DNA from 2 places in the Streptomyces sp. NPDC000075 genome. Region 1 is predicted to be linked to the other one. Evidence: predicted binding sites of a transcription regulator. Region 1 holds the regulator's gene; the other holds the start of a gene.
The links. Region 1 encodes HrcA, which represses chaperone genes, less so after heat shock. Its sites were predicted from a motif close to TTNGCACTCNGNNNNNCNGAGTGCNAA; they were not measured.
Positions count from the first base shown of each region.

Region 1 (3,485 bases):
GATGTCCTCCTCGGCGAGGGAGACCTCGTACCAGCTCGCCTCGCCCGCCAGCTGCCCGCGGTAGGCCTCGACGGCGGCGGGGTCGGCGTGGGCGGTCTGCGGCAGGAGGAGGTTCACGCCGAAGGGGCGCCGGGTGAGCCCGCGCGTCTGCTTGATCTCCTGGTACATGCCGTCGGCGGTCTTGTAGCCGCCGGCCAGGAAGCCGAGCCCGCCCGCCTCGCACACGGCGGCGACGAGGGGCGGGCCGGAGACCCCGCCCGCCATGGGAGCCTGCACGATCGGGTACGGGTGGAGACCGTTCGGTGCGGAGGACATGCACTGCATCGTGCCATGTCCGGGTCACGGCGCCGAATCATGGCATTCGCCTGGCATAGTCCGCTTTCCCGGGGGGCGCGCAACAGCGAGGAGCCCGGTACGGGTTCTCCCGTACCGGGCTCCTGAGCGCACTGCCGCAGGGCGGTCAGCGGCCGTTGAACGCGTCCTTCAGGCGGCTGAACAGGCCCTGCTGGCCCGGCGCGAACTGGCCCATGGGCCGCTCCTCGCCGCGCAGCTTGGCGAGCTGGCGCAGCAGCTCCTCCTGCTGGGCGTCCAGCTTGCCGGGGGTGGTGACCTCGACGTGGACGATCAGGTCGCCGCGCCCGCCGCCGCGCAGGTGCGTGACACCGCGCCCGTGCAGCGGGATCGCCTGGCCGGACTGGGTGCCGGGGCGGACGTCGATCTCCTCCAGCCCGTCCAGCGTCTCCAGCGGGCACTTGGTGCCCAGGGCCGCCGCCGTCATGGGGATGGTGACCGTGCAGTGCAGGTCGTCCCCGCGCCGCTGGAAGGTCGGGTGCGGCAGCTCGTGGATCTCCACGTACAGGTCGCCGGCGGGGCCGCCGCCGGGGCCGACCTCGCCCTCGCCCGCGAGCTGGATGCGGGTGCCGTTCTCGACGCCGGCCGGGATCTTGACCGTCAGGCTGCGGCGGGAGCGGACCCGGCCGTCGCCCGCGCACTCGGGGCACGGGGTCGGGACCACGGTGCCGAAGCCCTGGCACTGCGGGCAGGGGCGCGAGGTCATGACCTGGCCCAGGAAGGACCGGGTGACCTGCGAGACCTCACCGCGGCCGCGGCACATGTCACAGGTCTGCGCCGAGGTGCCGGGAGCGGCACCCTCGCCGGAGCAGGTGCCGCAGACGACGGCGGTGTCGACCTGGATGTCCTTGGTCGTACCGAAGGCGGCCTCGTCCAGCTCCAGGTCGAGGCGGATCATGGCGTCCTGGCCCCGGCGGGTCCGCGAGCGCGGGCCGCGCTGCGAGGCCTGGCCGAAGAAGGCGTCCATGATGTCGGAGAAGTTGCCGAAGCCGCCCGCTCCGAAGCCGCCCGCGCCGCCACCGCCGCCCGAGGAGGACAGCGGGTCGCCGCCGAGGTCGTAGACCTGCTTCTTCTGCGGGTCGGAGAGGACCTCGTAGGCCGCGTTGATCTCCTTGAAGCGCTCCTGCGTCTTCGGGTCCGGGTTCACGTCCGGGTGGAGTTCACGCGCGAGGCGGCGGAAGGCCTTCTTGATCTCGTCCTGAGATGCGTCGCGGCGCACGCCGAGTACGGCGTAGTAGTCCGTGGCCACTTACGACTCCGCCAGGATCTGTCCGACGTAACGTGCCACTGCGCGTACCGCTCCCATCGTTCCGGGGTAGTCCATGCGGGTCGGTCCGACCACGCCGAGTTTGGCGACTGCTTCGCCGCCCGAACCGTAGCCGACGGACACGACCGACGTGGAGTTGAGCCCCTCGTAGGCGTTCTCGTGCCCGATCCGTACGGCCATCCCCGACTCCCCGGCCTCGCCCAGCAGCTTGAGGAGCACCACGTGCTCCTCCAGCGCTTCGAGCACCGGCCTGATCGTCAGGGGGAAATCATGTCCGAAGCGAGTGAGGTTGGCGGTGCCGCCGATCATCAGCCGCTCCTCCGCCTCCTCCGCCAGGGTTTCGAGGAGGGTCGCGAGCACCGCCTTGACGGTGGCCCGGTCCTCCATCTCGAACGACTCCGGCAGGTCCTGCACCAGATTCGGGACGTCGGTGAAACGCCGGCCGACCACCCGGCTGTTGAGCCGCGCCCGCAGGTCGGCGAGGGAGTTCTCGCCGAAGGGGGTCTGGGTGTCCACCATGCGCTGCTCGACCCGCCCGGTGTCCGTGATCAGGACGAGCATCAGCCGGGCCGGGGCCAGCGACAGCAGCTCGACGTGCCGGACGGTGGAGCGGGTCAGCGACGGGTACTGGACGACGGCGACCTGACGGGTGAGCTGCGCGAGCAGCCGTACCGTACGGCCGACGACGTCGTCGAGGTCGACGGCCCCGTCGAGGAAGTTCTGGATGGCCCTCCGCTCGGGCGTCGACAGCGGCTTGACCCCGGCCAGCCTGTCGACGAAGAGGCGGTAGCCCTTGTCGGTGGGGATCCGGCCGGCGCTGGTGTGGGGCTGGGCGATGTAGCCCTCCTCCTCCAGCACGGCCATGTCGTTGCGCACGGTGGCCGGTGAGACGCCCAGCTTGTGCCGCTCGGTGAGGGCCTTGGAGCCGACGGGCTCCTCCGTCCCGACGTAGTCCTGGACGATGGCGCGCAGCACCTCGAGTCTGCGTTCACTGAGCATCGCGCACACCTCCGGATGCGGGTCGGTCGTCGGGCGGTCCGGGCCGGGTTGGCACTCTGACTGTTCGAGTGCCAGGGATCCCCCGGTCAGTGTACGGCCGGGTAGTACGCCGGGGGCAAGGGCGGCCCGCCAGGGTAGCGTCGCGGCATGGACATGCGATGGGAAGAGGCGGGCTGGGAACGGCTGACCGGGCGGGCGGGCCGGCGACGGCTCCCGGTGTGGGACTGCACGGTGGGGCTGGTGGTGGGGGACGACTCGGTGCTCCTGATCGACCCCGGATCGAGCGTGCGGGAGGGGGCCGGGATCCGTGCCGAGGCGGAGCGGCTGACCGGGAGGCACGTGACCCATATCGCATTCACGCACGGACATTTCGACCACGTCCTGGGCGGCGGCGCCTTCGCGGGCGCCCAGTTCTTCGGTGCGGTCGGTCTGGACCGGCTGCTGGGCACCCCCGGGGGCCGCGAGGAGCTCCGGTACAGCGCGGTGGCCCAGGGCCTGGCGGAGGGGGAGGCCGACGAGGCCTGCGACCTGCTCAAGGCGCCGGGGCACCAGGTGTCGGGCGAGTGGACGCTGGAGCTGGGCGGGGTGCAGGTGCTGCTGGCGAACCTGGGGCCCGCGCACTCCGAGCACGACCTGGCCGTCTTCGTGCCGGGCGAACGGGAGACGGTGTTCTGCGGGGACCTGGTCGAGGAGTCGGGCGAGCCCCAGGCGGGCTCCGACGCGGTACCGGGGCAGTGGCCGGCGGCCCTGGACCGGCTGCTGTCGCTGGGCGGGGAGGACGCGCTGTACGTGCCGGGTCACGGAGCGGTGGTGGACGCGGCCTTCGTACGTGCGCAACGCGCCACACTGGCGGACCGTTTCGGCGTGT
Region 1 is NZ_JBEPFL010000042.1:26,431-29,915, forward strand. It holds gene ABT403_RS33860 (nitronate monooxygenase) at 1-315, opposite strand, end outside; gene dnaJ (molecular chaperone DnaJ) at 461-1,600, opposite strand; gene hrcA (heat-inducible transcriptional repressor HrcA) at 1,601-2,617, opposite strand; gene ABT403_RS33875 (MBL fold metallo-hydrolase) at 2,765-3,485, shown strand, end outside.

Region 2 (3,485 bases), on a different contig from region 1:
CCACCTCGGTGGCGGCGCCGACCTTGATGACGCAGACGCCGCCGGCGAGCTTCGCCAGGCGCTCCTGCAGCTTCTCGCGGTCCCAGTCGGAGTCCGTGGACTCGATCTCGGCCTTGATCTGGTTGACGCGGCCCGCGACGTCAGCGGCGTTGCCGCCACCGTCGACGATGGTCGTGTCGTCCTTGGAAATGGTCACGCGGCGCGCGGAACCGAGGACGTCCAGACCGGCCTGGTCGAGCTTGAGGCCGACCTCCTCGGCGATGACGGTGGCACCGGTGAGGGTGGCCATGTCCTGGAGCATCGCCTTGCGACGGTCGCCGAAGCCCGGGGCCTTGACGGCGACCGCGTTGAAGGTGCCGCGGATCTTGTTGACGACGAGGGTGGAGAGCGCCTCGCCCTCGACGTCCTCGGCGATGATCAGCAGCGGCTTGGAGCCACCCGCCTGGATGACCTTCTCCAGCAGCGGCAGGAGGTCCTGGATGGAGGAGATCTTGCCCTGGTTGATCAGGATGTACGGGTCGTCGAGGACGGCCTCCATACGCTCCTGGTCGGTGACCATGTACGGGGAGAGGTAGCCCTTGTCGAAGGCCATGCCCTCGGTGAACTCCAGCTCCAGGCCGAAGGCGTTGGACTCCTCGACGGTGATGACACCGTCCTTGCCGACCTTGTCCATCGCCTCGGCGATGAGCTCGCCGACCTGCGAGTCCTGCGCGGAGAGCGCGGCCACGGCGGCGATGTCGGACTTGTCCTCGATCGGGCGGGCGGTCGCGAGGAGCTCCTCGGACACGGCCTTGACCGCGGCGTCGATGCCCTTCTTCAGGGCGGCCGGGGAGGCACCGGCGGCGACGTTGCGCAGACCCTCGCGGACGAGCGCCTGGGCGAGCACGGTCGCGGTGGTGGTGCCGTCACCCGCGATGTCGTTGGTCTTGGTCGCCACCTCCTTCACCAGCTGCGCGCCGAGGTTCTCGTACGGGTCGTCCAGCTCGACCTCGCGGGCGATGGTGACACCGTCGTTGGTGATGGTGGGGGCGCCGAACTTCTTGTCGATGACGACGTTGCGGCCCTTGGGGCCGATCGTCACCTTGACCGTGTCGGCAAGCTTGTTGACGCCGCGCTCGAGGGCGCGACGGGCGTCCTCGTCGAACTTCAGGATCTTCGCCATGGGAGCGGTTCAGCCCTCTCGAAAACTCGGGTTTAACGAACCGCGCCCCTCGCCGCCCGGCAATCAGCGGGGTGACCAGGGGCGCAGTTCAAAGCAATGCGTGAGAAGTGATTACTTCTCGACGATCGCGAGCACGTCGCGGGCCGAGAGGACGAGGTACTCCTCGCCGCTGTACTTCACTTCGGTGCCGCCGTACTTGCTGTACAGCACGATGTCGCCGACGGAGACGTCCAGCGGGAGACGCTGGCCGTCCTCGAAGCGGCCCGGGCCGACCGCGAGGACGACGCCCTCCTGGGGCTTCTCCTTCGCGGTGTCCGGGATGACCAGGCCGGAGGCCGTGGTCTGCTCGGCGTCGAGCGGCTGGACCACGATGCGGTCCTCAAGCGGCTTGATGGCAACCTTGGAGCTGGCGGTCGTCACGATCCGACCTCCCCCTTCGGAGATCCGGGGTTAACTGTCTGAGGTGGCGACCAGGTCGATCCGTCGTCGCGGGTGCCGGACCTGCCTGTCGCTGTGTTGGCACTCACCGGTGGCGAGTGCCAGGTGTGACACTATTCCGGCGATTAGCACTCGGTCAAGCGGAGTGCCAACACGGTCCGCCGGATCCACGTATTCCGGCCGCGGCTGCCCCCGTTTGGCCCAAACCCGGCCCCACGGGGTTCGGCGCGCGGTGTGTGAGGCTGGACGGGTGCGCATCCTGGTCGTCGAAGACGAAGAGAACCTGGCCGAGTCCCTCCGGCAGGGCCTGTCCGCCGAGGGCCACCGCGTCGAGGTCGCCCACGACGGACACCGCGGGCTGGAACTGGCCCTCACCGGCGGACCGTACGACGTCGTCCTGCTGGACCTCATGCTCCCCGGCCCCGGCGGCGCCGAGATCTGCGCCCGGATGCGCGCCCACGGCGACCCCACCCCCGTCCTGGTCCTCACCGCCAAGGACGGCGAGTACGACGAGGCCGAAGGCCTCGACGCCGGAGCCGACGACTACCTCACCAAGCCCTTCTCCTTCGTCGTGCTCGGCGCCCGCCTGCGCGCCCTCGCCCGACGCGCCGCCGGCCCCGGGCCCGCGCCCGCCGTGCTCCGCGCCGGGGACCTGGTCCTCGACCCCCACGACCGCCGCTGCCGCCGCGGCCCGCAGGACATCGAGCTCACCGCGCGCGAGCTCGGCGTCCTCGCCTGCCTGATGGAGCGCCCCGGCCGGGCCGTCGCCAAGCAGGACATCCTCGACGAGGTCTGGGACTCCCCGCACGGCATCGACCCCAACATCGTCGAGGTCTACGTCTCCTCCCTGCGCAAGAAGATCGACGCGCCCTTCGGCCGCCGCTCCATCCTCACCGTCCACGGCACCGGCTACCGCATGGCCCCCGACGGCGGCTGACCGTGGTCAGCAGCCTGCGCGCCCGGACCGCGCTCGCCGCCGCGCTCGCGATGGCCGCCGTGCTCGCCACCGGCGGCCTGTGGCTGTACACCCTCATGCGCGGCAACCTCCTCGACAACACCACCGGCCGCACCGAGCTCGCCGCGCGGAAGGTCGCCGCCCAGGTCGACACCCGGACCCTGCCGCCCGGCGGCCGGCTGCCCGCCCCCGAGAGCGGGGTCGACCTGGTCCTCGTACGCGACGCGCGGGGCCGGACCGTCGCGAGCACCGCCGCCGGCGGGGAGCCCCGGGACATCCCCCGCCTCGACGGGCTGCGCCCCGGCCCCGGGCAGGACTCCCGCTCGGCCGTGCTCGCGCCCGCGCACCCCGGCGCGCAGCGGCGCGTGGTCGTGGCCGTCGGGGCCCCCGGGCCGCCCGGGGCGCACGACCCGGCCGCCCCGCACACCGTGTACGCGATGACCGTGCTCGGCGACGTCGACGACGCCACCCGCGCCGTCGCCGTCGGGCTGCTCGGCGGGGCACCCCCGATGATCGCCTTCGCGGCGGCCCTCGCCTGGTGGGCCACCGGGCACGCGCTGCGCCCCGTCACCGCCATCCGCTCCGGGCTGGCCGCCGTCACCGCGAGCGAACTGGACCGCCGCGTCCCCGACCCGGGCGGCGCCGACGAGATCGCCCAGCTGGCGCGGACCGTCAACGACACCCTCGACCGGCTGGAGCGCTCCGACGCCCGGCAGCGCCAGTTCACCGCCGACGCCTCGCACGAGCTGCGCAACCCGCTGGCCGCCGTCCGCTCCCGGCTGGAGGTGGCCCTGGCCATGGAGCGGCCCGACCGGGCGTCGGTGGCCGCCGCGCTGGCCGACACCGAGCGGCTCCAGCGGATCGCCGCCGACCTGCTGCTCCTGGCCCGCCTCGACGGCGGGCCCGCGCCGCGCCCCGAGCCGGTGGACC
Region 2 is NZ_JBEPFL010000004.1:294,881-298,365, reverse strand. It holds gene groL (chaperonin GroEL) at 1-1,162, opposite strand, end outside; gene groES (co-chaperone GroES) at 1,274-1,582, opposite strand; gene ABT403_RS07415 (response regulator transcription factor) at 1,851-2,537, shown strand; gene ABT403_RS07410 (sensor histidine kinase) at 2,540-3,485, shown strand, end outside.
Region 2: the regulator HrcA is predicted to act here: its motif matches at 1,726-1,752, upstream of groES (co-chaperone GroES).